Regions from separate parts of the Streptomyces sp. NPDC056296 genome, predicted to be linked through region 3. Evidence: riboswitches for the same ligand, from Rfam matches in the RefSeq annotation. Region 3 holds a riboswitch; each other region holds the start of a gene.

Evidence for each region. Region 3 has a riboswitch for cobalamin ahead of ACFCZF_RS30915 ((2Fe-2S) ferredoxin domain-containing protein). Riboswitches for the same ligand answer to the same signal wherever they lie in the genome.
Region 1: linked by a shared signal. The riboswitch ahead of ACFCZF_RS14665 (ribonucleoside-diphosphate reductase subunit alpha) and the one ahead of ACFCZF_RS30915 ((2Fe-2S) ferredoxin domain-containing protein) in region 3 are both predicted to bind cobalamin.
Region 2: linked by a shared signal. The riboswitch ahead of ACFCZF_RS32760 (FecCD family ABC transporter permease) and the one ahead of ACFCZF_RS30915 ((2Fe-2S) ferredoxin domain-containing protein) in region 3 are both predicted to bind cobalamin.
Region 4: linked by a shared signal. The riboswitch ahead of ACFCZF_RS08110 (energy-coupling factor ABC transporter permease) and the one ahead of ACFCZF_RS30915 ((2Fe-2S) ferredoxin domain-containing protein) in region 3 are both predicted to bind cobalamin.

What each region holds. Positions count from the first base shown of each region.
Region 1 covers NZ_JBHJRX010000016.1:119,585-126,928, forward strand. Annotated here, with positions in the region: gene ACFCZF_RS14645 (GntR family transcriptional regulator) at 6-770, shown strand; gene ACFCZF_RS14650 (DUF3311 domain-containing protein) at 929-1,186, shown strand; gene mctP (monocarboxylate uptake permease MctP) at 1,183-2,793, shown strand; gene ACFCZF_RS14660 (GNAT family N-acetyltransferase) at 2,872-3,378, shown strand; cobalamin riboswitch at 3,436-3,597, shown strand; gene ACFCZF_RS14665 (ribonucleoside-diphosphate reductase subunit alpha) at 3,721-6,111, shown strand; gene ACFCZF_RS14670 (ribonucleotide-diphosphate reductase subunit beta) at 6,111-7,130, shown strand.
Region 2 covers NZ_JBHJRX010000058.1:611-7,954, reverse strand. Annotated here, with positions in the region: gene ACFCZF_RS32780 (discoidin domain-containing protein) at 1-1,259, opposite strand, end outside; gene ACFCZF_RS32775 (LacI family DNA-binding transcriptional regulator) at 1,580-2,590, opposite strand; gene ACFCZF_RS32770 (endonuclease/exonuclease/phosphatase family protein) at 2,678-3,634, opposite strand; gene ACFCZF_RS32765 (carbohydrate-binding module family 20 domain-containing protein) at 3,936-5,657, shown strand; cobalamin riboswitch at 5,742-5,877, shown strand; gene ACFCZF_RS32760 (FecCD family ABC transporter permease) at 5,979-7,082, shown strand; gene ACFCZF_RS32755 (ABC transporter ATP-binding protein) at 7,082-7,344, shown strand, end outside.
Region 3 covers NZ_JBHJRX010000051.1:6,283-13,626, forward strand. Annotated here, with positions in the region: gene ACFCZF_RS30885 (cold-shock protein) at 1-20, opposite strand, end outside; partial or broken gene ACFCZF_RS30890 (hypothetical protein) at 482-929, shown strand; gene ACFCZF_RS30895 (phosphatase PAP2 family protein) at 1,126-2,445, shown strand; gene ACFCZF_RS30900 (FG-GAP-like repeat-containing protein) at 2,614-3,837, shown strand; gene ACFCZF_RS30905 (polysaccharide deacetylase family protein) at 3,891-4,664, opposite strand; gene ACFCZF_RS30910 (ferric reductase-like transmembrane domain-containing protein) at 4,939-5,973, shown strand; cobalamin riboswitch at 6,042-6,167, shown strand; gene ACFCZF_RS30915 ((2Fe-2S) ferredoxin domain-containing protein) at 6,230-6,640, shown strand; gene metE (5-methyltetrahydropteroyltriglutamate--homocysteine S-methyltransferase) at 6,724-7,344, opposite strand, start outside.
Region 4 covers NZ_JBHJRX010000008.1:143,631-150,974, reverse strand. Annotated here, with positions in the region: gene ACFCZF_RS08130 (FAD-binding and (Fe-S)-binding domain-containing protein) at 1-2,654, shown strand, start outside; gene ACFCZF_RS08125 (hypothetical protein) at 2,706-3,155, opposite strand; gene ACFCZF_RS08120 (chloride channel protein) at 3,481-4,815, shown strand; gene ACFCZF_RS08115 (potassium channel family protein) at 4,905-5,378, shown strand; cobalamin riboswitch at 5,483-5,667, shown strand; gene ACFCZF_RS08110 (energy-coupling factor ABC transporter permease) at 5,697-6,404, shown strand; gene ACFCZF_RS08105 (energy-coupling factor ABC transporter substrate-binding protein) at 6,401-6,739, shown strand; gene cbiQ (cobalt ECF transporter T component CbiQ) at 6,740-7,344, shown strand, end outside.

The DNA of each region.
Region 1 (7,344 bases), on a different contig from region 3:
AGAGCATGAGCACCGACGTCAGCAGTGCGGAGAACGAGGGTGGGGCGACCGTCCGTACCGCGCGCGTGCCCAAGTACTACCGTCTGAAGAAGCATCTGCTCGACATGACCCGGACGCAGGCGCCGGGTACGCCGGTCCCGCCGGAGCGCACGCTGGCCGCGGAGTTCGACACCTCGCGCACGACCGTGCGCCAGGCCCTTCAGGAACTGGTCGTCGAGGGCCGCCTGGAGCGCATCCAGGGCAAGGGCACCTTCGTCGCCAAGCCCAAGGTGTCGCAGGCCCTGCAACTCACCTCGTACACCGAGGACATGCGGGCGCAGGGACTCGAACCCACCTCGCAGCTGCTGGACATCGGCTACATCACCGCCGACGACCGGCTCGCCGGACTGCTGGACATCACGGCCGGCGGGCGGGTGCTGCGTATCGAGCGGCTGCGCATGGCCAACGGGGAGCCGATGGCCATCGAGACCACCCACCTCAGCGCCAAGCGCTTCCCGGCGCTGCGCCGCTCCCTGGTGAAGTACACGTCCCTCTACACCGCGCTCGCCGAGGTGTACGACGTCCATCTCGCCGAGGCCGAGGAGACCATCGAGACCTCCCTGGCCACCCCGCGCGAGGCCGGCCTGCTCGGCACCGACGTCGGCCTGCCCATGCTGATGCTCTCCCGGCACTCGCAGGACCGGACGGGCCAGCCGGTGGAATGGGTGCGCTCGGTGTACCGGGGCGACCGCTACAAGTTCGTGGCCCGACTGAAGCGGCCCCAGGACTGACGTCGGCCGCGGGGCGTTTCAGGCAAATCCCCGCACGTGTGACCGCGAAGTTGCAGTTCAGGACCGATATACGGACGAGGTCTTCCGCTGTATCGACACCGTCACCTACATTTCGTGCGCACTGCACGAGGTGATCAGCGAGGGGACGGAGCCACCGCATGTCACAAGCCCCAGAAGTGAGCAGAGGGCCGACGGTGACGCCGGTGCGCGTCGTCATCGGCCTCTGCCTTGTCGCACCGTTCGTCGCCATGCTGTGGGTCGGCTCGTACGCGAAGACGGACCCGGCCTTCATAGGCATCCCGTTCTTCTACTGGTACCAGATGGCGTGGGTGATCGTCTCCACCGTGCTCACGGTGATCGCGTACAAGCTGTGGCAGCGTGACCAGCGCGCCCGCCGGGAAGGCGGGGCCAAGTGAACGACGGCGTGAACGGCGTCGCACTCGCCGTCTTCATCTTCTTCTTCGTCCTCGTCACCGCCATGGGCTTCCTGGCCGCCCGCTGGCGCCGGGCCGCGAACGAGCAGAGCCTCGACGAGTGGGGCCTCGGCGGCCGCTCGTTCGGCACCTGGGTCACCTGGTTCCTGCTGGGCGGCGACCTGTACACCGCGTACACCTTCGTGGCCGTACCGGCGGCGATCTACGCGGCGGGCGCGGCCGGCTTCTTCGCGGTGCCGTACACGATCCTGGTCTACCCGCTGATCTTCACCTTCCTGCCGCGGCTGTGGTCGGTCTCCCACAAGCACGGGTACGTGACGACCTCGGACTTCGTACGCGGCCGGTTCGGCTCGAAGGGGCTGTCCCTCGCGGTCGCCGTCACCGGCATCCTCGCCACGATGCCGTACATCGCGCTCCAGCTGGTCGGCATCCAGGCCGTCCTTGACGTGATGGGCGTCGGCGGCGGGAAGGACACCAACTGGTTCATCAAGGACCTGCCGCTGCTGATCGCCTTCGGTGTGCTGGCGGCGTACACCTACTCGTCGGGACTGCGCGCGCCCGCGCTGATCGCGTTCGTGAAGGACACGCTGATCTACATCGTGATCGCGGTGGCGATCATCTACATCCCGATCAAGCTCGGCGGGTTCGACGACATCTTCGCCGCGGCGAACGACAAGTTCAGCGAGTCGGGCAAGGGCGGACTGGTGCCGGACCACGGCGGCCAGTGGACATACGCCACCCTGGCGCTCGGCTCGGCGCTCGCGCTCTTCATGTACCCGCACTCGATCACCGCGACGCTGTCCTCGCGCAGCCGTGAGGTGATCCGCCGCAACACCACGATCCTGCCGCTGTACTCGCTGATGCTGGGCCTGCTCGCGCTGCTGGGCTTCATGGCGATCGCGGCCGGGGTCAAGGTGGAGAACGGGCAGCTGGCGATCCCGCAGCTGTTCGAGAACATGTTCCCGGACTGGTTCGCCGGCGTGGCCTTCGCGGCGATCGGCATCGGCGCCCTGGTCCCGGCGGCGATCATGTCGATCGCGGCCGCGAACCTCTTCACCCGCAACATCTACAAGGACTTCATCAAGCCGGACGCCACCCCGGCCCAGGAGACGAAGGTCTCCAAGCTGACGTCCCTGCTGGTGAAGGTGGGCGCGCTGGTCTTCGTCCTCGGCATGGACAAGACGGTCGCGATCAACTTCCAGCTGCTCGGCGGCATCTGGATCCTGCAGACCTTCCCGGCGCTGGTCGGCGGCCTGTTCACCCGCTGGTTCCACCGCTGGGCGCTGCTCGGCGGCTGGGCGGTCGGCATGATCTACGGCACGGCCGCCGCCTACGGTGTCGCCTCGCCGACGCAGAAGCACTTCGGCGGCTCCTCCGAGGAGATCCCGGGCATCGGCGAGATCGGCTACATCGGCCTCACCGCCTTCGTGCTGAACGTCGTGGTCACCGTGGTCCTGACCTTCGTCATGCGGGCTCTCAAGGCGCCCGACGGCGTCGACGAGACCAAGCCGAGCGACTACACGGCGGACGCGGGCGACCCCGGCGTCGAGGTGGAGCTGCCGCCGGCCACGGCGGGCACCTCGCACTGATCGCCGTCCCTGCTACGCGGCGGGCCGTCGGAGAAATCCGGCGGCCCGTTGTCGTACCCGTCGGGCACACTCGTCGTCATGGACTTCGTGATCCGGCAGGCGGCGGCGGACGAGTACGGCACCGTCGGTGAGATCACCGCGCAGGCCTATCTACAAGACGGCCTCCTGGACTTCGGGGAGAGCGACGCGTACCTCGGCGAACTGAGGAACGTGGCCAAGCGGGCGGCGGCCGCCGAGGTGCTGGTCGCCGCGGCGGACGGCCGGGTGCTCGGCGGCGTGACCTTCGTGCCGTCCGGCGGCCCCATGGCCGACATCGCCCGGCCCGGCGAGGCCGAGATACGGATGCTCGCCGTCGCCCGCGAGGCACGCGGACGCGGGGTGGGCGAGGCCCTCGTACGGACCTGCGTCGACCGGTCCCGGGCCGTCGAGGGCTGCGCGCGCGTCGTGCTGTCCACCCAGCGCACCATGCGCAGCGCCCACCGCCTCTACGAACGGATGGGCTTCGCCCGCACACCCGACCGCGACTGGAACCCGCTGCCGGAGCTCGACGACATCACGCTCCTCACCTATGAACTGACGCTCTGACACCAGCGCCACCCCTCAACGGCCCCTCCGCGACACAACATCTGGGGGTGCTCGCCGAACCCGGCACAAGATGTATGCTCGTGCTCGCTGTCGCCGCAGGGGAATCCGGTGCGAATCCGGAACTGTCCCGCAACGGTGTACTTGTGTGTATCCGCGCGTCTCCGCACGTGTGCACACGCATGTCCAGTCCGAGGACCTGCCGACAGTGCGCCCGTACCGTCCCGGTCCGGGTGCCTGACGTCCGGGCCTCGTGGAGTGGGCCGGTGGACGCGACGCCGCGTGCGCTCGTGAGCTGCCCCTGCCCTCCCCCAGGCCCCGTGCCGAGCGAGGGAGTGCCCCCACGTGACCATCGCGCCAGCCGACCCGGTTTCAGCGACCCCGGCGACGACTTCAGCGGCCCCGGTGACCGAGCGGCCCGACGGGCCCGGTGCCGCGTTGCTGCGGAACCTGACCGAGCTGACCGCCGACCTCCCGGGCGCCGACCCGGGCCGGGTCGCCGCCGCCGCACTGCGCGGCCGGTCCGCCCGTGCGGACGAGTCCGAGCTGCGGGAGCTCGCCACGGAGGCGGCGGCCGGGCTCATCTCGGAGGACCCGGTCTACTCCAGGCTGGCCGCCCGGCTGCTGACCATCGGCATCCGCGCCGAGGCCGCCTCGCAGGGCGTCACCTCGTTCACCGGGTCGGTCGCCACCGGTCACCGCGAGGGCCTGATCGCCGACCGCACCGCCGAGTTCGTACGGCTGCACGCGGACCGCCTGGACGCGCTGATCGACCCGGCCGCCGACGACCGCTTCGGCTACTTCGGCCTGCGCACCGTGTACAGCCGCTACCTGCTCCGGCACCCGATCACCCGCGAGGTCGTCGAGACGCCCCAGCACTTCATGCTGCGGGTGGCCGCCGGACTCGCCGAGGACGACAGCACGCGTTCGGCCGACGAGGTGGCCGCGCTGTACGGGCTGATGAGCAGCCTCGACTACCTGCCCTCCTCCCCCACCCTGTTCAACTCCGGTACCCGGCACGCCCAGATGTCGTCCTGCTACCTCCTGGACTCCCCCAAGGACGAGCTGGACTCCATCTACGACCGCTATCACCAGGTCGCCAACCTCTCCAAGCACGCCGGCGGCATCGGCATCGCCTACTCCCGTGTCCGCGCCCGGGGTTCGCTGATCCGCGGCACCAACGGTCACTCCAACGGCATCGTCCCGTTCCTGAAGACGCTGGACGCCTCGGTCGCCGCCGTGAACCAGGGCGGCCGGCGCAAGGGCGCGGCGGCGGTCTACCTGGAGACCTGGCACGCCGACATCGAGGAGTTCCTGGAGCTGCGGGACAACACCGGTGAGGACGCCCGCCGCACGCACAACCTGAACCTCGCGCACTGGGTGCCGGACGAGTTCATGCGCCGGGTGGACGCCGACGGACCGTGGTCGCTGTTCTCGCCCGCCGACGTGCCCGAGCTGGTCGACCTGTGGGGCGCGGAGTTCGACGCCGCGTACCGCGAGGCCGAGGCCGCGGGGCTGGCCCGCAAGACCCTCCCCGCCCGTGAGCTGTACGGCCGCATGATGCGCACCCTCGCGCAGACCGGCAACGGCTGGATGACCTTCAAGGACACCGCCAACCGCACCGCCAACCAGACCGCGGAGCCCGGTCACGTCGTCCACTCCTCCAACCTCTGCACGGAGATCCTGGAGGTCACGGACGACGGGGAGACGGCGGTCTGCAACCTGGGCTCGGTGAACCTGGGCGCCTTCGTGGACCCGGCTTCCCGGGACATCGACTGGGAGCGCCTGGACGCCACCGTCCGCACCGCCGTCACCTTCCTCGACCGGGTCGTCGACATCAACTTCTACCCGACCGAGCAGGCGGGCCGCTCCAACGCCCGCTGGCGTCCGGTGGGCCTCGGCGCGATGGGCCTCCAGGACGTCTTCTTCCAGCTGGGCCTGCCCTTCGACTCGCCCGAGGCGAAGGCCCTCTCCACCCGCATCGCCGAGCGCATCATGCTCGCCGCGTACGAGACCTCCGCCGACCTCGCCGAGCGCAACGGCCCGCTGCCGGCCTGGGAGAAGACCCGTACCGCCCGGGGGGTGCTGCACCCCGACCACTACGGCGTCGAGCAGGCCTGGCCGGAGCGCTGGGCGGCCCTGCGCGAGCGCATCGCCGCGACCGGCCTGCGCAACTCCCTGCTCCTCGCGATCGCCCCGACGGCGACCATCGCCTCCATCGCGGGCGTCTACGAGTGCATCGAGCCGCAGGTGTCCAACCTGTTCAAGCGCGAGACGCTGTCGGGCGAATTCCTCCAGGTCAACTCCTACCTGGTGGACGACCTCAAGCGACTCGGCGTGTGGGACGCCCGCACCCGCGAGGCGCTGCGCGAGGCGGGCGGCTCGGTGCAGGACTTCACCTGGATCCCCGAGGACGTCCGCGCGCTGTACCGCACCGCCTGGGAGATCCCGCAGCGCGGCCTGATCGACATGGCCGCCGCCCGCACCCCGTACCTCGACCAGGCCCAGTCGCTGAACCTGTTCCTGGAGACGCCGACCATCGGGAAGCTCTCCTCGATGTACGCGTACGCCTGGAAGCAGGGCCTGAAGACCACGTACTACCTGCGCTCCCGCCCGGCGACCCGCATCGCCCGCGCCGCCGCCCGAGCCACCACCGTCCCCGTGCAGGCCGGCCCGGACCCCGAAGCGGTCGCCTGCTCCCTGGAAAACCCCGAGTCCTGCGAGGCCTGCCAGTAATGACCACCGAGACCACCACCAAGAACCTGCTCGACCCGGGCTTCGAGCTGACGCTGCGCCCCATGCGCTACCCGGACTTCTACGAGCGCTACCGGGACGCCATCAAGAACACCTGGCACGTCGAGGAGGTCGACCTCCACTCGGACGTCGCCGACCTCGCGAAGCTCAGCCCCATGGAGCAGCACCTGATCGGCCGGCTGGTGGCCTTCTTCGCCACCGGCGACTCGATCGTCGCGAACAACCTGGTGCTCACCCTCTACAAGCACATCAACTCCCCCGAGGCGCGGCTCTACCTGTCCCGCCAGCTCTTCGAGGAGGCCGTCCACGTCCAGTTCTATCTGACGCTCCTTGACACCTACCTGCCCGACCCGGAGGACCGCGCCGCCGCCTTCGCGGCCGTGGAGAACATCCCCTCCATCCGCGAGAAGGCCGGGTTCTGCTTCAAGTGGATGGACTCGGTCGAGTCGATCGACCGCCTGGAGACCAAGGCCGACCGCCGCCGTTTCCTGCTCAACCTCATCTGCTTCGCCGCGTGCATCGAGGGCCTGTTCTTCTACGGCGCCTTCGCCTACGTCTACTGGTTCCGCAGCCGGGGCCTGCTGCACGGCCTGGCCACCGGCACCAACTGGGTGTTCCGGGACGAGACGATGCACATGTCCTTCGCCTTCGACGTCGTCGACACCGTGCGCAAGGAGGAGCCGGAGCTGTTCGACGACGCGCTGCAGCAGGAGGTCACCGACATGCTGAGGGAGGCCGTCGAGGCCGAGCTGCAGTTCGCGCGCGACCTGTGCGGTGACGGCCTCCCGGGCATGAACACCGACTCGATGCGGCAGTACCTGGAGTGCGTGGCCGATCAGCGTCTGACGCGTCTCGGCTTCGCCCCGGTGTACGGCTCCGAGAACCCCTTCTCCTTCATGGAGCTGCAGGGCGTTCAGGAGCTGACCAACTTCTTCGAGCGGCGTCCCTCGGCGTACCAGGTGGCGGTGGAGGGCACCGTCGACCTGTCCGAGGACTTCTAGAGTCTCCTTCCCCGCTCCCTCGTCCTTCCGGGCCTCCCTGGTCTGCGTGGCCTCCCTGAGCTGGCGGTCGATGCGCTTGTCGCGCACGATGCCGATCACCGAGGGGAGGACCATGAGGACCAGGAGTCCGAAGGTCACGAGCATTCCGATCAGGGCTTCTGTCTGGTTTCCGGTCATGACACCACTGTCGCGCCGGATACTCCTTACCGGGAGT
Region 2 (7,344 bases), on a different contig from region 3:
GTGAGGGCGAGGTTCGCGGGCGCGGTGGGCGCCTGGGTGTCACCGGTGTCGGCGCGGCGGGTGACCGAGTTGCTGTTGCCCGACTGGTTGCCGGCCGCGTCCTTGGCACGCACGTGGTAGGTGACCGTCGCGTCCGCCGGACGGGTGTCGGTGTAGGTGGTGACGTCGCCCGCGACCGTGGTCAGCAGGTCGCCGCCCGCGTAGATGTCGTAGCCGGTGACGGCCGTGTCGTCCGTGGCCTCGTTCCAGGTCAGTCTGATCTGACCGGTCGCCGGCTCGGTGAAGGAGAGGTTCGCGGGCGCGGTCGGGGCCTGTGTGTCGCCGGTCGCCGGGCCGTAGACCTCCAGCTCGGAGACCTGGGCGGCCGGCTGACCGGTGTTGGCCGTCACCAGGACGCGCACGTACCGCGTGGTCGTCGCGTCGAAGGTGATCGTGGCCGACTGGCCGCCCGCCGCGTCGAAGGCGTACGCCTTGGAGGCGGTCAGGTCGGTGAAGTCCGAGCCGTTGTCACTGCTCTGGATCTTCAGGGTCTGGCTGCGGGCCGGCCAGCCGTCCGGCAGGCGCAGCACGACGCGGTCGATCCGCCGGGACGAGCCGAGGTCGGCCTGGAGCCACTGGGGCAGGTCGTTGTTGGAACTCTCCCAGTAGGTGGCCTTGTTGCCGTCGTTTCCGTTCCCGGGCGTGTACGCCCCCGTGGAGCTGCTTGCCGTCAGCCGGCGGCCGGCGGCGAGGTTCGTGGACGCCTCCCCGGCCGCGTGCACTTCGAGCTCGGAGAGCTGGGCCGCCTGCCACCCGGTGTTCGCCGTGACATCGATCCGCACGAACCGCGTCCGAGTGGCGGGGAAGCTCACGGTGACCGTGTTGCCCGACCCCGGGCTGAAGGCGTAGGTGGCGGAACTCTTCAGTGTGCTGAAGCTCGTGCCGTCGGCGCTGCCCTGTACCGAGAGCGTCTGGTCGCGTCGCTCCCAGCCGGCGGGCAGTCTCAGGACGACCTCGTCGATCCGCTCGGTGGCACCGAGGTCGGTCTGCACCCACTGGGGCAGGCTGCCGCCGCCGCTCTGCCAGTACGAACCCTGGTTGCCGTCGGTGATGTTGGCGGCGCCGTACTCGCCGTGCGAGCTGCTCGCCGCCGTGGCGTCTCCCACGGCGATGTTGGGGCCACCCGCTGCCGTGGCCGACAGCAGCGGTCCTCCCAACGCCAGGAGACTGGTCGCGACCACGGTGCACAGGGCACGTGATCTCCAGTTCCGGTTTCTCATCTGTTCTGTCCCCGATCTCCGCCTCGCGCCGCATGGCCACGAGGCACGGCTCAGTCGGATGCGCTCATCAGGTAGACACTCAATGTTCTCCGTCATTTACGTTGAGCGCTCAGAGAGTTGCAGAGAACTGTCGAGTCGTCCACAGGAAAGGCAGGGCGATCTCAGCGCCGTGCGCAGCGGAGTGTTCTCTGTGATGACCGGGAGATCCCCGGTTGATGCCCCGGATCAGGGGCTTTCACGGGCTACGTCGGGTAGCCGCAAGCCACTGCCATTTCCCGCAAGATGCTTGCGGCCAGGGAGCCGGGGTGGGCGTCGTCCTGCTACTTGGCGGATGCCTGTGCGGTGGAGCCGCGGACGACGAGTTCGGGTTCGAAGAGCAGCTCGCCGTGGGGGACTTCGGTGCCCTGGATCTGTGCGCAGAGGAGGTCGACGGCGGCGCGTCCCATGGCCTCGATGGGCTGGCGGACGGTGGTGAGCGGGGGTTCGGTGCAGGTCATGAAGGCGGAGTCGTCGTAGCCGACGACGGAGATGTCGTGGGGGACGTGGAGTCCGCGTCGGCGGGCGGCGCGGACGGCGCCGAGGGCGAGGGGGTCGCTGGCGCAGATGATGCCGGTGACTCCGCGTTCCAGCAGGCGTGAGGCGGCTGCCTGGCCGCCTTCCAGGGAGAACATGGCCCGCTCGACGAACTCCTCGGGAAGTTCCGTGTGCATGGCCTCGGCCGCTTGCCGGGCGGCGGCCAGCTTCCTGCGGGAGGGGATGTGGTCGGAGGGGCCGAGCACCAGGCCGATGCGCTCGTGACCGAGGGACGCGAGGTGTCGCCAGGACTGCTCGACGGCCACGGCGTCGTCGCACGCGATGCACGGGAAGTGGAGGTTCTCGATGGAGGCGTTGATCAGCACCACCGGGATGTTGCGTTCCGCGAGCAGCCGGTAATGGTCGTGCGGGGCGTCGGCCTGGGCGAACAACCCGCCCGCGAAGACGACACCCGACACCTGCTGCTGCAGCAGCAGCTCGACGTAGTCGGCCTCGGAGACGCCGCCCTTGGTCTGGGTGCACAGCACCGGCGTCAGCCCCTGCTGGGCCAGGGCACCGCCGATGACCTCGGCGAAGGCGGGGAAGATCGGGTTCTGCAACTCCGGCAGCACCAGCCCCACCAGCCGCGCGCGCTCACCCCGCAACTGCGTCGGCCGCTCGTACCCGAGAACATCCAACGCACTCAGCACCGACTGCCGGGTCGCCTCGGAAACACCGGGCTTGCCATTGAGCACCCGGCTGACCGTGGCCTCGCTGACCCCAACCTTCTTGGCCACCTGGGCAAGTCGTCGCGTCACATCCGCAAGGCTAACGCAAGCTCCGTAAGCGGCTTGCTCTCCAGACGCATTGGGATGTTTGCTCCGACTGTGCAGCGTATGCCCCTTTCAGTCCACCCTGACCCGGGCGACGACCGGAAGGTGATCGCTTCCGGTGGCGGGGAGGGTGCGGATGTGGCCGACGGTCGCGGAGCGGGCCATGACCTGGTCGATCCGGGCCACCGGGAAGGTGGCGGGGAAGCTGAGCGCGAGGCCCCGCTCGGCCACGTTCAGGTGCGTCGTCAGCGGATCCAGCGCGCGGTCGTCGACCGTGCCGTTGAGGTCGCCCAGCAGGACGATCCGGCTCAGTCGCTCGGCCGCGACGGCGTCGCCCAGCAGGCCGGCGCTCTCGTCCCGCCAGGACGACGCGAGGCCGCTCGCCCGGACGCGGACCGAGGGCAGGTGCGCGACGTACACGGCGATCTCACCGTGCGGCGTGTGCACCGAGGACCGCAGTCCGCGGTTCCACTCCTCCGTGATGCCCCGGGGCTTGATGTCGAGCGGCCGGGCACCGGTGAGCGGATGCCTCGACCAGAGTCCGACCGTGCCCTGAACCGTCCGGTACGGGTACTCCGCGGCGAGAGTCTTCTCGTACACGTCCAGTGCCGGCGGCACCAGCTCCTGGAGCGCGATGAGGTCGGGCCCGGCATCGGCCAGTGCACGGGCCGTGCCCGCGGGGTCGGTGTTCTCGTCGCTGACGTTGTGCTGCACCACGACCAGGTCGGCGGCGCCGGGCTCCGGCGCGGGCAGGAGCAGTCCGCCGAAGAGGTACGTCCAGGCAGCCAGCGGCAGGAGCAGCGCCACCAGCGCGACGGCCGAGCGGCGCAGCAGCGCGAGGAGGAGCAGCACCACGATCACCAGGCCGAGCCACGGCAGGAACGATTCCAGCAGACTGCCCAGCCCGCCCACCGCATTGGGGACCACCCCGTGGAGCACCAGCAGGGCGGCCGTCAGCACCGCCGCCCCGGCGAGCACTCGCCCCCGCGCCCACACCGACCTGCCCCGCGTTTCCGTTCGTTCGACCATCGTTCCCGTCCACTCGTCCTTGCTCGTCAGGACGCCGCACCAGGTGGATCGGGTTCCGGTGCGGGGAGGCGCGAACGTTCCCGTGCTGCAAGAAGAACCGGAAAGTTGCAGAAATGACGCCACGTCACGTCCCGGCAGTCGGCCTCGTTCAAAGCCTTGACCGGTACAGAACAGTGCCCTTACGGTCACGACCGCAACACCTTGCAGTCATCTTGCAGAAATGTATTGCAAGGGTGCGCCGACTCCCCAGTCAGCCATCGATCGGCATCCAGGACACCCGCATCCTCACACGGGAGACTCCATGCACAGGAGCATCAGCAGAGCGCGAAGAAACACCGCCGCAGCACTTGCACTCACCGCCGGCGTGGCCGGCAGCCTCCTCACCACCGCGGTACCGGCGCAGGCTTCCCCGCCCGGCGACAAGGACGTCACCGCGGTGATGTTCGAATGGAAGTTCAGTTCGGTCGCCAAGGCGTGCACCGACACCCTCGGCCCGGCCGGCTACGGCTTCGTCCAGGTCTCCCCGCCTCAGGAGCACATCCAGGGCGGGCAGTGGTGGACCTCCTACCAGCCGGTCAGCTACAAGATCGCGGGCCGCCTCGGTGACCGCGGACAGTTCAAGAGCATGGTCGACACGTGTCACGCGGCGGGTGTGAAGGTCGTCGCCGACTCGGTCATCAACCATATGTCGGCCGGGAACGGCACCGGAACCGGCGGCTCGTCGTACACCAAGTACAACTATCCGGGCATCTACTCGGCGCCCGACTTCGACAACTGCACCTCGCAGATCAACGACTACCGCAACCGCTTCAACGTCCAGGAGTGCGAGCTGGTCGGGCTCGCGGACCTGGACACCGGCGAGGACTACGTCCGGGGCAGGATCGCCGGCTACCTCAACGACCTGCTGTCACTCGGCGTCGACGGCTTCCGGATCGACGCGGCCAAGCACATGGCCGCCGGAGACCTGGCCGACATCAAGTCCCGCCTCAGCAACCCGAACGTGTACTGGAAGCACGAGGCCATCCACGGTGCCGGCGAGGCCGTCTCCCCGACCGAGTACCTCGGCAGCGGCGACGTCCAGGAATTCCGCTACGGACGCGACCTCAAGCGCGTCTTCAACGGCGAGAACCTCGCGTACCTGAAGAACTTCGGCGAAGCCTGGGGCCACATGCCCTCGGACAAGTCCAACGTCTTCGTCGCCAACCACGACACCGAACGCAACGGCGAGACCCTCAGCTACAAGGACGGCGCCAACTACACCCTGGCCAACGTCTTCATGCTGGCCTGGCCGTACGGCAACCCCGACGTCCACTCCGGCTACGAGTTCTCCGACCGCGACGCGGGCCCGCCGAGCGGCGGCCAGGTGAACGCCTGCTACAGCGACGGCTGGAAGTGCCAGCACGCCTGGCGCGAGATCTCCTCCATGGTCGGCTTCCGCAACGCCGCCCGCGGCCAGTCGGTGACCGACTGGTGGGACAACGGCGGCGACCGGATCGCCTTCGGGCGCGGCTCCAAGGCGTACGTCGCCATCAACCACGAGGGCTCCTCGCTGACCCGTACGTTCCAGACGTCGCTGCCCGCCGGCGACTACTGCGACGTTCAGTCCGGCAAGGGTGTCACCGTCGACGGATCCGGCCGGTTCACCGCCACCCTCGGCGCCCACACGGCCGCGGCCCTGCACGTCAACGCCCGGAACTGCGACGGTGGCACCGCTCCCGACCCCGACCCGGTGACCTCCGGCGTGTCCTTCGCCGTCAACGCCTCCACCAACCCGGGCCAGAACATCTACGTGACCGGCAACAGGCCGGAACTGGGCAACTGGAACCCGGGCAGCGCCCTCAAGCTCGACCCGGCCGCCTATCCGGTGTGGAAACTGGACGTGGAGCTCCCCGAGGGCACGTCCTTCGAGTACAAGTACATCCGCAAGGACGAGGCAGGGAACGTGACCTGGGAAAGCGGCGCCAACCGCACCGCGACCGTCACCTCCACCAAAACCACACTCAACGACACCTGGCGCGGCTGACCCCGCCTGCCTCCTGTGGCCGTCCCCGCCTCTGTCGACGGGGACGGCCACAGCCGCCTGTGCCTTCCCCGTGGAGAGCGGGCGTGGGACAGGCGCTAAGCTGCAAGCGCCTCGCGGGGGAAGTCCGGTCGAAGTCCGGCGCTGACCCGCAACGGTAGGCGGAGCCCTCGAACAGGGTGGTTCCGTAAGCCCGATTACCCGCGGTGGTGAAGCTCCTGTCAATCGCCGTGGACTGCGAGAGGTGCTGCGCACGGCGCCCAGCGCCCGGGCCCGCTCCTTCGAACACGCAGGTGCACGGCCCGAGGCGAAAGCGATCCGCCTGTGGCCACGCTCCGCGACCGTAAACCCGTCGTACCGCACCAACGTACGAGCGGCGGACCCCCACCACCTCAGCGTGTCTCGCTGCCCCTGCTCGTGACGGCCCTGTGCGTCGCGCTCCCCGTCTCCCTGGCCTGCGGGGCGGGCATCGGGGCGTCGGGGCTCTCGTGGAGCGAGGCGCTGCACTACCTCTGGGCGGGGCTGACCGGCGGGGCCATCGCACCGGACGAGGTCTCCTCCTACACCATCGTGTGGGAACTCCGCTTCCCCCGCGCCGTGCTCGCGGCCGTCGTCGGTGCCGGTCTGGCATCCGTCGGCGTCGCCGTACAGGCCATGGTCCGCAACGCGCTCGCGGACCCGTTCGTACTCGGCATCTCCTCCGGCGCCGCCGTCGGAGCCAACGCCGTGCTCATCTTCGGCGCCTTCGGCGCTCTCGGTATCTGGGCGCTGTCCACGGCGGCGTTCGTCTCCGCGCTCGCCGCCATGACGCTGGTGTACGCGATCGCCCGGACCCCGAGGGGGCTGACGCCGCTCCGGCTGGTGCTGACCGGTACCGCGTTGTACTACGGGTTCTCGGCCGTGACCACGTTCATGGTGTTCGCCGCCGAACACGGTGAAGCGGCCCGGTCCGCGGTGATGTGGCTGCTCGGCAGTCTGGGCGGCGCGAGCTGGTCCTCCGTACCGATCGCCGCGGGCGCGGTACTCGGCGGCCTCGTCCACCTCGGCTGGTCGGCCCGGCGCCTGAACGCCCTCGCCATGGGCGACGAGACCGCTGCCGCGCTGGGCGTGGACCCCGGGCGGCTGCGCAAGGAACTGTTCCTCACCGCAGCCGCCGTCACCGGGGCCGTGGTCGCGGTCAGCGGGGCGATCGGCTTCGTGGGCCTGATGGTTCCGCACGCCGCCCGGATGCTGGTCGGGGCGGACCACCGCAGGCTGCTGGCCGTGGCCCCGCTGGCCGGCGCCGTGCTGCTGATCTGGGTGGACATCCTGTCGCGCGTGGTGCTCGCCCCGGCCGAGCTGCCGCTGGGCGTACTGACCGCCGCCATCGGCGTGCCCTGCTTCGTCCTGCTCATGCGCCGCCGCACCTACACCTTCGGAGGCGTGTGATGCAGATCGACATCGACACCGTCACAGTGGAGATCTCCGGGGCGCGCGTGCTGGAGGACGTCTCACTGCGGGCGGGCAGTGGACAGGTCGTGGGGCTCGTCGGGCCCAACGGCAGCGGCAAGTCGACCCTGTTGCGATGCGTCTACCGGGCCCTGCGTCCCACGGCGGGTGCGGTACGTCTCGGCGGTGACGACCTGGTGGCCATGAGCGCGCGCGAAAGCGCGCGCCGGCTCGCCGCCCTTCCGCAGGAAGTGGTCGCGGA
Region 3 (7,344 bases):
TTCACGGTGCCGGAAGCCATGTTTTCTCCTTCGGTACGGTGCTCGGAGTTCACCCTGTGTGAACTCCGGTCGCCGTGATGATCACCCCGTCGGAAAAAACCTTCAGGCAACCACAACTGCAACTCCCAACGACAGTAGCACGCCGTGATCGCCCGGGCGCTGGCGATAATCTTGCTCCGACTGGCCGACAGAGGAATATTCCCCGGGCGTCCGGCCGATTTCTCCTGTCATGACGGCAGATATTGCTACCTGCTGACCGCAGTCTCGCCACCCGGGCCGCCGCCCGCAGCGCCATGACCTCCCACGATGACGGTCTGCGCCGCTTCGACATCGCTGTCTGCGGCAAAAGCCGCAAAAGGTGCGAGAGGCGTGTAGCGAGACAAAGGACACGTCCCCCTGAGTCGAGGGGAACGGTTCGGCGCCCGTCCGCGTCGTCCTCTTCCAGGGCGCGGTGGCCGTGCCCTGGAAGAGGGGTCGCGGGCTGCGTGCGGGCGGGCCCGCCGAGTGGACACGACGGTTCGAGGACGAGCGGGAGCGCAGGCAGGCGCAGGGCGACCCCGACTACGCGCACGCCGTACGCCTCTTCGTCGCCGAGGAGCGGACCATGCCCGGCTCCTCGCCCGACTGCCGGCCGCGGGCGGCATGCCGACGCTGGCGAGTCACTGGAGCGACACCGTCTTCGTACGGCTGCGGCGCCTGATGGGCCTGCGCCTCGAACTGCTGGTGCTGATGATCGCGGAGGTCGTGGCGCTGCGCTACTACCGGGCCCTGCGCGACGGCGCCGACGACGCGCCGTCCTCGTCGTCGCCGCCGACCACGGCCGGGCCCTGCGCCGGCTCGGTACCGCGCGCCGTCGTTTCGTGGCCGACGTCATGGCCTCGTCCGCCGAGGTGGTCCGCGCGGTGCTGGGGTCCCGGCCGGTCGCGTAGCTCGCGGGGGGTCGGCGCCCGGCGCGGAAAGAAGGACCCGCTGGAAACAAGGACGGAACCCGAGAGGTAATCTTTCCGTCTTTCTCTGCCGACGGGCTGCTCCTCGTGAACAGGAAAGCGGCAAATCGACTAAAGATTGACAAAGAAGGCATTGCGGGTGTTTTCACGAATAGGTAGCAGAAGCGCGTTCTCCGCGTTGCGCCAACCGCGGGCGAGACTCTGGGCCGTGGCGGCCGCGGTGGCCCTCGGATTCCTCATCACGCTGGAGATCGCCGCGCGTCGCTACGGCCTGCCCGGCCCGATTACCCATCAGGCGCAGGAGTTGATATTCGCCCCCGCATCGGGGCCGCTGCTGTACGCCAGTATGGCGTTGATGATGGTGGTGCTCACCTGGCGGCAACGGTTCATCGCGGCCGGTGTCGCGGTCGGAATCGACGTCGCCGTCGCACTGGTGCGGTGGGCGGCCGACGCCAGGGTGACCGAGGGCCACTCCTTCGGCAACGGCGCGCTGTGGGTGATCCTGGGCGTCGCGGTCATCGCCGTCACGCGCCGCACCGGCCAGGAACGCGTCCTGCTGCTGAAGGGCGTCGGACTGGGCCTGCTCCTGGTGGCCGGCCGCAAGACCGGCGACGCCTGGCTGCTGATCACGTCGAAGACCCGCCCGGACGTGCTCGACCCGTACGTGGCGGTCGCCGATCACGCGCTGGGCAACCCGTCGTGGCTGGTGGGGCGAGCCGTCGAGGCCACCGGACCGGTCGGTGCCCATGTTCTCGACTGGGTCTACGCCCAACTCGCGGTGGCCGCCGTCGTCGTGGCGCTGTACCAGCTGCGCCACGTGGCGGCCGAGCGCCGCTTCCCGGTCCACCACCTGGTCCGCACCTTCCTGCTGATCGGCCTCCTCGGCCCGGCCATCTACATGATCTTCCCTGTCGTCGGACCGGTCTTCACCTACGGCACCGGCGCGTTCGGCACCGGCGGCGAGCAGTGGGCGATGGCCAACCTGTGGCCGGACACGCCACCGCCGCTCGGTGCCCCGCAGCCGTGGACGTACGACGAGCTGACGCCGCGCAACTGCATGCCCAGCCTGCACACGGCGTGGGCCACCGTGATATTCATCCATTCCCGAAAGGCCCCCCGTTTCCTGCGCTTCGCAGGAACGTTTTGGCTTATCGCCACCCTCACCGCGACGCTGGGATTCGGTTACCACTACGGAATCGACCTCGTGGCCGGCGTGGTGTTCGCGGTCACGATCGAGGCGGGACTGCGCTCGCTCGACCGCGGCTGGGACCGGCAGGGAATCCAGTTGGTCGTATACGGGGCGCTGGTCTTCACCGCGCTGCTGGTGACGACCCGCTACCTGCCGAAGGAGATGGCCGAACACCCGTTGATCGCCGGGCCACTTCTCATTCTGGCGATGGCGTCGGTCGTCTACGGCTACGCGCGGACCGTCAAACGGTGGGAACCGAAGACCGCGGCACCGGTGCAGCGACCGGAACCGCAACTCGAACTGGCCTGAGCGACCTGCCTCGCGTCGGGAGACTGCCCGGGGAGTGCCCCGGAGACCGAGGGTCCGGAGCCCGGGGCCCGATGGCGACCCGCGCGGCGGAGTGGTCCGCGCCGACGGTATATCTTCCTCGCGCGGCGCGTTGAGTGTGTTCTCCGCGCCGCGTCAGGGAGGGAAGACATGCGCATACCACCGCTTCGGCGCCTGGCCGCGCTGGCCACGACGCTGGGGCTCTCGTTCGGGTTCCTCGGCACGGGAGTGACACCCGCCCAGGCAGCGATCAGCGACTGCCCGAAGGGCTATTTCTGTGCCTGGAAGACGTACGCCGGCACCGGCACCATGTACAGGACGAATACCGACAAGACGAAGCTCGGAGGGTGGGACAACACCTTCCGGGCGGTCGTGAACCGCACGTCCAGGTTCGCCTGCCTCTACGACGACCCGGACTACGGTCAGTCCACCGCCGGCGTCTCCGTGTGGAACCCCGACCCCGCGGGCACCGAGTGGGGCAACGGGGGCGGCGCCGTCAGTTCGGTGAAGTTCGTCCGTACCGCGCGGGAGTGCTCCGCCCCGGTCCATCCGCAGTGGTACGCGCCGACCGCGCTCCGGTCGGCGGGCTTCGGTGACCTGAACGCCGACCGCCGGGCCGACGTCCTCGTCCGGGACAAGGCGGGCCGCCTCTGGTTCCTGCCGGGCGACAGCACCGGACGACTGGTGGGCACGGGCGGCTGGAACGCGATGAGTGACCTGACCCGGCACGGCGACTTCTCCGGTGACGGCCGCGAGGACGTCATCGCCCGCGAGGCGTCCACCGGCAGGCTCTGGCTCTACCCCGGCACGGGCAGCGGCTCGCTCGGCAGCCGCAAGCTGATCGGCACCGGCGGCTGGAACGGCATGCGCGAGATCACCGCCTCCGGCGACCTCACCGGCGACGGCCGTTCCGACCTGATCGCCGCCGAGAAGTCCACCGGCAAGCTGTACCTCTACGCCGGCACGTCCACCGGTGCTCTCGGCTCCCGCAAGCTGATCGGCACCGGTGGCTGGAACGCCATGAACGCACTCGTCGGCATGGGCGACACCAACGGCGACGGCCACCCCGACCTCTACGCCCGCGAGGCGGCCACCGGCAAGCTGTACCTCTACCCCGGCAGCTCCACCGGCGCGCTCGGCTCCCGCAAGCTGATCGGCACCGGCGGCTGGAACGTCATGGACGCCCTCCTCGGCCTGGGTGACGTCACCGGCGACGGCCGCACCGACCTCGTCACCATCACCAACAGCGGCTTCATCAGCGAGGAGTGCCGGGGCGTCGGCTGCCAACTCGTGTACAAGGGCCGCGGAACAGGCGCACTGGAACGGGGAATCGTGACAGCCACCGACTGGTGGCACCTGAACGGCGCCTTCTGATCCGGGAGAAGGGCCTTTGCCATGAGCGGAGGCCCTTCTCGGCGGCGCCGGGCTCAACGCACCGGGAAGCCGAAGGAGTAGCCCTGCTCCTTGAGCCAGGGCAGGACGCGGCGCAGGGCCTCGACCGTCTGGGAGCGGTCTCCTCCCGCGTCGTGGAAGAGGATCGTCGGCCCGTTGGGCAGCTCCCGCCGCACGGTCTCGACGATGGCGTCCGCGCCCGGCCGCTCGAAGTCCTTGGTGTCCACGTTCCAGCCCAGCGGGCGCATGCCCCGGGAGGCGGCCAGCTCGCGGCTGTAGGGGGTGAAGGCCCCGCCGGGTGCCCGGTAGTACATCGGGCGCACGCCCCCGGACGCCTTGGTGATCATGCGCTCGGCGTCGAGGATCTCCTGGGACTGGTAGGCCTCGGACTTCCTGTCCATGGCGGTGTCGTGCGACACCGTGTGGTCGCACAGCCGGTGCCCGGCCGCGACGACATCCTGCACGAGGTCGGGGTGGGCCTGCGCCTGCGTCCCCGTCACGCAGAACGTGGCCTTCACCCCGTACTCGCGCAGCAGGTCCAGCACTTGAGGGGTCCACGCGGGGTCGGGGCCGTCGTCGATGGTGATGTTGACGCCGCGCGCCCCCTTGTCCGAGGCGTGCGCGATGGTCGCCGCGACCCGCTTGACGTCACTGCCCGGCGTGGGCGACGCGGTCGCCTTCGGCGACGAGCCACCCACGGCGTCGGCCTGCGCGGTCCACACCGAGGCACCGACGGCGAGCACCGTCACCCCGAGAGCCGCCCCGACCACCTTGCCGTACCAGCCCCGCCCGCCGCTGTGCCGTGCCATGTCCGCCCGCCTTCGCGTAGTCTCCCGCCGATCCCCACCACCGTCGGGATCACCTGGGAGGACGGGGAAAGGTGCCCAGGGGCTGCGTCCGTTACCGATCACGGACAAATCCGGGGAAGTTCGCGGACAACCGGGCATCCCGCGGGCCGCAAACGTCACCTGCGCCGCGCTCTGGCCGGATATCCCCTCGGTGTTCGCCGTCCCCGCAGCCAGACTTGTTGCCCCACGCCACATGCGCCCCGTCCGTGCGGTGGCCCGTGCCCGGGAGGCCCTGATGCTGCCAGACGCGAGCCCGGACGAAGACGGGACAGGGGCGACGGAGACAGGGACAGGGACAGGGGCGACGGAGACAGGGACAGCGGCCCGGCCCGGACGGCAGCGGCCTCCCGCCGACCGCGTCGCCCTGCGCGGCGACCTGCGCTCCGCCCTCCCGGACGCCACCGCGGCGGTGGTGGTCACGGCGCTCGTGTTCGCGTTCCTGTACGCGCGCATGGAGTCGGGTACTTCGGACACCGTCGCCGTCATGCCGTTCATGAACGACCCCGGCACCTACTGGATGTACCTGCTCAGCCAGGCGTTCGGATGGTCGGGACTGCTGTGGGCCTGGGGCACGGTCACGCTCGGTCTGCTGCTGTCGGGACCGCGCACCACCCGGCTGCCGGTCTCCCGCCACGTACTGGAGCGCTGGCACCGCACCACGAGCCTGACGACGATGGCCCTGATGTTCGCGCACGCGCTGATGTTCGCCGCCGAACTCGTCCGCTACGAGACGAAGGTGGACTGGGCCGAGCGGCTGTGGGTGGCCTTCGCGGACAGCTTCGTGCCCGGCTGGTACGACTCCGGCACCGGCCAGGTCGCCATCCCGCTCGGCCAGGGCGCCCTGTACCTGGCGATACCGCTGGGGCTGCTGTTCTACGTCCGGCACCGCATCGGAGCGAACGCGTGGCGACGGCTGCACCGGTTCGTGATCGTCGTGTACGTGCTGAGCGTGTGGCACACCCTGCTGTACGGAACCAACGTCTGGTACGGAGAGTGGCCGCGCACCGTGCTGTGGCTGCTACAACTGCCGGTGGCGGCCCTGCTGTTGCTACGTCTGCTGAAACCGGCCCGGCGGGCCGAGCGGCTGGGCACGCCAGGGGGACGCGCGGGCGCGGCCCGGCCCGCCTGGTGGGCGCGCGCGGCGGGACGGGTCGTCGCCGGAGCCGTCGTCGTCGGACTCGTCGTCGTGGTGGTGTCCGGCCGCGACGGCGGACGGGACCGTCCGGCCGATCCGCCCGCGACGGCACCGCACGCCCACGAGACGGAATGACGGCCTGATCCGGGCGGGCGGACCGTCCCGCCCGGATGGGATGATGGCCGGCGACAAGGCGACGGCGGACGAGGAAGCCGGTGTGAATCCGGCGCGGTCCCGCCACTGTGATCGGCGAGCGAGTCCCGACAGGCCACTGTCCGGCAACGGGTGGGAAGGCCGGGACGAGCATCGACCCGAGAGCCAGGAGACTCACGCGGTCGCCTCCTCGACGGACCACCGGGGCGGATCTCCCCGGAGAGAGGGACGGCACCGCATGCCCGCAACGCCGACCGGACCGACGACAGACGACGCGTGGCCGTCCGCCACGGCTACCGGCCCCGTGCCGTGCCGCATCGTCGTCTGCCGCGACTGCTGCTGCGGCAGCCCCAAAGTGACCGGCGTCGACCACGCGGCCCAGACGGAGCGCCTGCGCGCCGCGGCGCCGGTACGGGTCTCCGACTGCCTCGACGTCTGCGACCAGGCCAACGTCATCGTCGTACAGCCCTCCGCCGAGGGCCGGGCCGCCGGGGCGCGGCCAGTCTGGCTCGGGCTGGTCAACGACCCGGACGGGACCGAGGACGTGGCCGCGTGGGCCCGCGCCGGCGGCCCCGGCGTGGCGCCCCGCCCGGAGATCCTGGACCTCTACGCCTTCAGCCCGCCAAGGCGCCGCCGCGCCGCCGGCTGACATCGGCACCGGCCGGGCGGCCGAACCGGGCCCGCGTCCACGGCCGGGTCCCGGGAACGGGTTCCGGCCGTGGGCGCCGGCGGTCAGGAGGTGGGCAACTCGCCGCGGACCGTGCGGGCGGCGGCGACCAGGTTCTCCAGAGAGGCACGGGTCTCGGGCCGGCCGCGGGTCTTCAGGCCGCAGTCGGGGTTGACCCACAGCCGCTCGGCGGGGATGGCCTTCAGCCCGGTGCGCAGCAGGTCGGCCATCTCGTCCGCGCCGGGCACGCGCGGGGAGTGGATGTCCCAGACGCCGGGGCCCGCCTCGCGCGGGTAGCCGTGGGTGGCGAGTTCGCGGGCGACCTGCATGTGGGAGCGCGCCGCCTCCAGGCTGATGACGTCGGCGTCGAGGTCGTCGATGGCCTGGACGACGTCACCGAACTCGGCGTAGCACATGTGGGTGTGGATCTGGGTGTCCGGGCGTACGCCGCTCGTGCTGAGCCGGAAGGCCTCGGTGGCCCACGCCAGGTAGGCCGGGCGGTCGGCTCCGCGCAGCGGGAGGGTCTCGCGCAGCGCGGGCTCGTCCACCTGGATGACCGAACCGCCGGCCGCCTCCAGGTCGTTCACCTCGTCGCGCAGGGCGAGGGCGACCTGGCGGGCGGTGTCGCCGAGGGGCTGGTCGTCGCGGACGAAGGACCAGGCGAGCATGGTGACCGGCCCGGTGAG
Region 4 (7,344 bases), on a different contig from region 3:
TCGGCAACAACTCCTGCGGCGCCACCGCACAGGCGCACGGCAAGGTCGTCGACAACATCGCCCGCCTGGAGGTGCTGCTCTACGACGGCACCCGCTTCTGGTGCGGCGAGACGAGCGACGAGGAGTACGCCGAGATCGAGCGCCAGGGGGATCTGCGGGCGACCGTCTACCGGCGGCTGCGCGCCCTGCGCGACACCTACGCGGACGAGATCCGCCGCCGGTTCCCGGACGTCCCGCGCCGGGTCTCCGGCTACAACCTGGACTCACTGCTGCCGGAGTACGGCTTCGACGTGGCCGGGCTGCTGGTGGGCAGCGAGTCGACGCTGGTCACCGTTCTGCGGGCGGAGCTGGAGCTGGTGCCGGTGGTGAAGGAGCGCACCTTGGTCGTGCTGGGCTTCGACATCATCGACAAGGCCGCCGACGCGGTGCCCGACATCCTGCCGCACGAGCCGATCGCGCTGGAGGGCGTCGACGCCCGGCTGGTCCGCGACGAGCGGATCAAGCACCTCAACGAGAAGGCCCTCGCCGAGATGCCCGACGGGAACGCCTACCTGATGGTGCAGTTCGGCGGCGACACCGTCGAGGAGGCGGACGCGCGGGCCCACCGGATGCTCGACGCGGTGCACCGCTCCGAGCACGACGCGGACTGCGCCTTCCTGGACGACCCGGCGAACGAGCAGGCCCTGTGGCAGGTCCGCGAGGCCGGTCTCGGCGCCACCGCGCACATCCCGGGCAAGCCCGACACGTTCGAGGGCTGGGAGGACTCGGCGGTCGCCCCGGAGAAGCTGGGCGACTATCTGCGGCGGCTGCGCGCGCTGTTCGAGGAGTTCGGCTATCTGAGTGAGACGGGGCCCAGCCTGTACGGGCACTTCGGGCAGGGCTGCGTGCACACCCGGATCCCCTTCGACCTGTACACCGCGGACGGGGTGGCGACGTACCGGAGGTTCATGGAGCGGGCGGCCGACCTCGTCGTCGAGTTCGGGGGTTCGCTGTCCGGTGAGCACGGGGACGGGCAGAGCCGGGGCGAGCTGCTGCCGCGGATGTTCGGGGACGGTCTCGTCGAGGCGTTCGGTCGGCTGAAGGCCGTCTTCGACCCGCTGGACCGGATGAACCCGGGGAAGGTCGTCGCGCCGTACGGGCTGGACGAGAACCTGCGCCTGGGCGGTGACTGGGCCCCGTACGAGCCCCGCGACCTGCGCTTCCGGTTCCCGCACGACGGCGGGTCGTTCTCCCAGGCGGCCAACCGGTGCGTGGGCGTCGGGAAGTGCCGGCAGCACACCAGTGACGGCACGGTGATGTGTCCGTCGTACCAGGTGACGCGGGAGGAGGAGCACTCCACCCGGGGCCGGGCCAGGCTGCTGTTCGAGATGCTCGACGGGCACGGGGACGGCGCGATCGAGGACGGCTGGCGCTCGGAGGCGGTGCGGGACGCCCTCGATCTGTGCCTGGCCTGCAAGGGGTGCAAGAAGGACTGTCCGGCGGACGTGGACATGGCCACGTACAAGGCGGAGTTCCTGTCCCACCACTACGAGGGGCGACCGTGGCGCAGGCCGCGCTCCGACTGGTCGATGGGCTGGCTGCCGGCGCTCGCCCAGGTCGTGGGCCGCACCCGGCTCGCGCCGGTCGTCAACGCGCTCACCCACGCCCCGCTGCTGTCGAAGGCCGCCGTGCTGGTCGCGGGGGTGGCGGACCGGGAGGTACCGCTGTTCGCGGAGCAGACGTTCGAGCAGTGGTTCGCCCGCCACGCGCCGGAGGGCGACGGGCGCCGCGGGTCGGTGCTGCTCTGGCCGGACACCTTCACCAACCATTTCCACCCGCACATCGGACGCGCGGCGGTACGGGTGCTGGAACAGGCCGGCTGGCGGGTGGAACTGCCGGCCGAGCCGCTGTGCTGCGGGCTGACCTGGATCTCCACCGGGCAGCTCGGGACGGCGCAGAAGGTTCTCGGCCGGACCGTGCGGGGCCTGGCGGAGCACGTGCGGGCGGGCGGTCTGGTGGTGGCGCTGGAGCCGAGCTGCACGGCCGTGTTCCGTGCGGACGCGGGCGAGATGTTCCCCGGCGACCAGGACGTGCGCCGACTGGCGGAGCAGACGGTGACGCTGTCCGAGCTGCTGACCGAGCACTCCCCTGGCTACGAGCCGCCGCAGGTGCCCGACCGGTCCGCGACGGCGCTGGCCCAGGTGCACTGCCACCAGCACGCGATCATGGGCTGGGACGCCGACCGGGAACTGCTGCGCCGGGCCGGGGTGGACGCCGAGCGGCTGGACTCCGGCTGCTGCGGGCTGGCCGGCAACTTCGGCTTCGAGCGCGGCCACCTGGATGTCAGCGAGGCGTGCGCGGAGCGGGTGCTGCTGCCGCGGCTGCGGGACGAGGACGAGGCGACCGTCGTACTCGCCGACGGCTTCAGCTGCCGCACGCAGATCCACGAGTTCGACAGCGGCGGCCACGAGGGCGTGCACCTGGCGGAGCTGCTGGCCTCGGCGCTCCCCGGCGCCGCGGGCGACACGGACGTCCCCGGCAGCGCGTACGGCACGGCGCCGGGCGCCCGGCCGGTGGCCCCGGGGCGCCGGGCCAAGGCCCTGGCCCTCGCGGGCACGGGGCTGGCCGCCGTCGGCGCGGCGGCGGCGCTGGCGCGAGGCCTGCACCGGCGCTGAGTCCTCACGTGCCGGGCGACGGGGCGCCCGGCCGCGGGGGTTCAGGCGGGTTCAGGCGGCCTGCTCCTGGCTGCTGGCCAGCGCCCAGATCACGAACACGTCGATCGCCATCATGATCACGGCCCAGACGGGTGCGTACGGCAGGAAGAGGAACTGGGCGACCAGGCTCAGCGAGGCCAGGAAGATGCCCGCGAAGCGCGCCCAGGCCATGCCCTTGAGCAGGCCGTAGCCGGTGACGAGCACCACCGCGCCCAGGATGACGTGGATGATGCCCCAGCCGGTGAGGCTGAGTTCGTAGACGTAGCTGCCGACGCGGGCGTAGACGTCGTCCTCGGCGATGGCCGCGATGCCCTGGAGGACGGCGAGGGCGCCGTTCAGCAGCATCAGTACGCCCGCGAAGACGACGCCGCCGGTCACCCAGCCGCTGGTGCGGTCCGTCGGCCGCGGGGCGTCGGCGCCGTGCGTCGGGCTGCCGGGAGAAGGTGCGGCGTGCTGGCTCATGAGCGGAGTCCTTTCCGGTGTTCCCCGTACGGGCCTGCCCCCGCCGGCACCGCGAGGCGCCGACAGGTCACTTCGAGCCTGCGGGCACCCGCCCCGCGCGGCCATGCGGGTCCGCCGCACGGGTGAACCGGGTCCGACCGCGCCGCGCCGCCCGGTCCCCGGAACGGAACCGTGCGCATGCGGCCCTCCCCCGCCTCGCGTTTACTGAAGCGCACACTCGCGTTTACTGAAGCGCACCTGCGAACGCGCGCGACGGACCGTCGGACCAGACGGACCGTCGGACCAGGAGGGCCCGTGACGACTCAGCCCGCCCCGGCGAAACGCGGTGCCGGCCCGGGCCGAGCAGTCCCTGCGGCGCACCCTGCTCAGCCCCGGCTATCTGCGGCTGTTGCTGCTGTGCGTGCTGCTGGGCGTTCCCATCGCGCTGGCCTGTTTCTTCTTCGTCGGCCTCCAGCACGAGTTCCAGCACTGGGTGTGGTCGTCGCTGCCCGAGGCCGCCGGGTACGACGCCCCGCCCTGGTGGTGGCCGCTGCCCGCCCTGGTGCTCGCCGGGCTGATCCTGGCGCCGATCGTGACCCGGATGCCGGGCGGCGGCGGCCATCTGCCGGTGAACGGGCTGGGCGGCGCGCCCGTCGGCCCCCGCGCGCTGCCCGGCGCCGTCCTGGCGGCGCTCGCCACGCTGCCGCTCGGCGTGGTGCTGGGCCCGGAGGCCCCGCTGATGGCCGTCGGCAGCGGGCTCGCCCTGCTGGCGGTGCGGCGGGCGGGGGCGGCGGGAGACCCGAGGGCGCGCGCGATCCTGGCCACGGCCGGCTCCACCGCCGCGATCTCCACCATCCTCGGCGGGCCGGTGGTCGCGGCCGTCCTGCTCATCGAGGGGGCAGGGCTCGGCGGCGCCCAGCTGGTCGCCCTGCTGCTGCCCTGTCTGCTGGCCAGCGCGGCGGGCGCCCTGGTCTTCACCGGATTCGGGGAGTGGACCGGCCTGAAGATCGGCGCGCTGGCCCTGCACGACGTGCCGCCGGGCGCCAACCCGGACGCGGGCGACTTTTTGTGGGGCGTGCCGACGGCGGCGCTGATCGCGGTGCTGATCACGCTGGCCCGCGAGCTGGGCCACCGGACCGTCTCCTGGACGCGGCACCGCACGGCCCTGCGCACCGTCGCCTGCGCCACGGCGGTCGGCGTCTGCCTCACCGCGTACGCCCTGATCACCGGCCGTTCCCCGGCGGAGGCGGCGCTGTCCGGTCAGGCGACCCTCGCCCAGCTCGCCGCGCACCCGCACGCCTGGTCGGTGGGCGCGCTGGTCGCGCTCGTCGCCTGCAAGGGGCTGGCCTGGGGCATCGCGCTGGGCAGTCTGCGCGGCGGCCCGATCTTCCCGGCCGTACTGCTGGGCACGGCGACGGCCATGGCCTGCTCCGGCCTGCCCGGCTTCGGCGCGACCCCGGCCCTCGCCCTCGGCATCTCCGCCGCGGCGGCCGCGGTGACCGGGCTGCCGCTGGCCAGCGCGGTGCTGGCGGTGCTGCTGGTGGGCGGGGACGCGTACGACCAGATGCCGCTGATCGTCACCGCGTCGGTGGTCGCCTTCGTCGTCACCCAGCTGGTACGCCGGACAGAACCGGGCGCGGGAGCGGAACCGCCGAAGGCGGCGCCGGAGACGGCACGGTGACGGAGCGCCGGGCCACCACCGCGCGGACGGACGGCGCCCGATGGCGTACCGCCTGGCGCACGGCCCGGCCCTGGCTCGCGCGGGCCGGCATCGTGGTGGGCACGGTCGTGGCCTACTTCCTCCTCCCCCTCGACCATCTCGGCCCCGGGCGTCCGGTACTGAGCTGGCTGCTGTTCGCCCTGTTGCTGACCTTCGTGGCCGTGCTGCTGCTCCGCCAGATCCGCCACGTCCTCATCGACCGCCCGGAGACCCGGCCCGGTGTGGTCATCCCCCTGCTGATCATCCTGTCCGTGCACGTCTTCTCGGCCACCTACTACGCCCTCGCCAAGCAGCCGGGCGAGTTCACGGGCCTGCGCACCCGCGTCGACGCGCTGTACTTCACCGTGGTGACACTCGCCACCGTCGGCTACGGGGACATCACCCCGCGGGGCCAGGCCGCGCGGGTCGTGACCGTTCTGCAGATCGCCTACAGCTTCGTGTTCCTCACCGCCGCCGCGACCGCGCTGAGCACACGGGCACGCGCCATGGTGGTCCGGCGCACCGAGCGGGACCGGCCCGACTGACGGCGGCCGAAGGCGCGGCGCCGGCGGCTGTTTCCGCAGCCCCGGGGCCTGTTCGCCGGACCGGCCGGACCGGAGGCCCGCTTGTCACCACCCCTGTGGGAGCACTACTGTCGCCACGCCTTGGTGAACGGGAAATCCGGTGTGATGCCGGTGCGGCCCTCGCCACTGTGAATCGGGAAGTCCGGCTCCGGCCCCAACAGGCAGCCACTGGGTTCTAGGACCCGGGAAGGCGGAGCACGGGCGGTGGTACCCGTAAGCCAGGAGACCGGCCAAGGCGCGTCGTCCATCCACGAGGTGCTGGAGAGGGTCTGCTGAGCCATGCACATAGCCGAGGGCTTTCTGCCACCGGCGCACGCGATCGCCTGGGGTGTCGCGTCCGCGCCGTTCGTCGTCCACGGAGTACGGTCACTCACCCGTGAGGTCAGGGAGCACCCGGAGAGCACCTTGCTCCTCGGTGCCTCCGGAGCCTTCACGTTCGTTCTGTCTGCCCTGAAACTGCCGTCCGTCACCGGCAGTTGCTCACACCCGACCGGCACCGGTCTGGGTGCCATTCTCTTCCGTCCGCCGATCATGGCGGTGCTGGGCACCATCACCCTGCTCTTCCAGGCGCTGCTGCTGGCGCACGGCGGGCTTACCACGCTCGGCGCCAACGTCTTCTCGATGGCGATCGTGGGCCCGTGGGCCGGCTACGCCGTCTACCGGCTGCTGCGCCGCTACGACGTGCCGCTGATGGTCGCGGTGTTCTTCGGGGCGTTCGTCGCCGACCTGTCGACCTACTGCGTCACCAGCGTGCAGCTGGCGCTGGCGTTCCCGGACCCGAGCAGCGGGTTCCTGGGCGCGCTCGGCAAGTTCGGGTCCATCTTCGCCGTCACGCAGATCCCGCTCGCGGTGAGCGAGGGCCTGCTCACGGTCATCGTGATGCGGCTGCTGGTGCAGTCCAGCAAGGGCGAACTGACCCGGCTGGGCGTGCTGTTGACCAAGGCCGGCAAGACCAGCACCGACGAGCCGGAGGCGGTGGCCCGATGAGCCGCAACGCGAAGATCAACGCCCTGCTGCTGCTCGCCGTGGCCGCGCTCGCGGTGCTGCCGCTGGTCCTGGGTCTCGGCGACCACAAGGAGGAGCCGTTCGCCGGTGCCGACGCCGAGGCGGAGACGGCGATCACGGAGATCGAGCCGGACTACGAGCCGTGGTTCTCACCGCTGTACGAGCCGCCGTCCGGGGAGATCGAGTCGGCGCTGTTCGCCGTGCAGGCCGCGATCGGCGCGGGCGTGCTGGCCTACTACTTCGGGCTGCGTCGGGGCCGGCGGCAGGGCGAGGAGCGGGCTGCCGCGGCGCCGCGGGGCGTCCCCGAAGGGGACTGAGTGCTGCCGATCGACGCGGCGGCGCACAGCAGTCGCTGGCGCCGCCGCCATCCCGTGGACAAGGCCGTGCTCGGGCTGGGGCTGACCGTGCTCGCGATCTCGCTGCCGCCCTGGCCGGGCGCGGCGCTGGTGCTGGTGACGGCGCTCGCCGTGCTGCTCGGCCCGGCGGGTGTGCCCGGGCGCCGGCTGTGGCGGGCGTACCGCGTGCCGCTGGGCTTCTGCGTGACCGGGGCGCTGCCGCTGCTGGTGCAGGTCGGGGGCCCGGACGGGTTCCTGACGGCGGCGGACGGCGGGCCGGTGCGCGCCGGTGAGCTGCTGCTGCGCACCTCGGCGGCCTCCCTCGGGGTGCTGCTCTTCGCGTTCACCACACCGATGTCCGACCTGCTGCCCCGTCTGGTGCGGGCCGGCGTGCCCGCGCCGGTGGTCGACGTGGCGCTGGTGACGTACCGCATGAGCTTCCTGCTGCTGGACTCCGTGCGCCGGGTGCGGGAGGCGCAGGCCGCGCGGCTGGGCCACACCACCCGGGCCGCCGCCTGGCGTTCGCTCGGCGGGCTCGGCGCCACGGCGTTCGTGCGGGCCTTCGACCGGGCGGCGCGGCTCCAGTC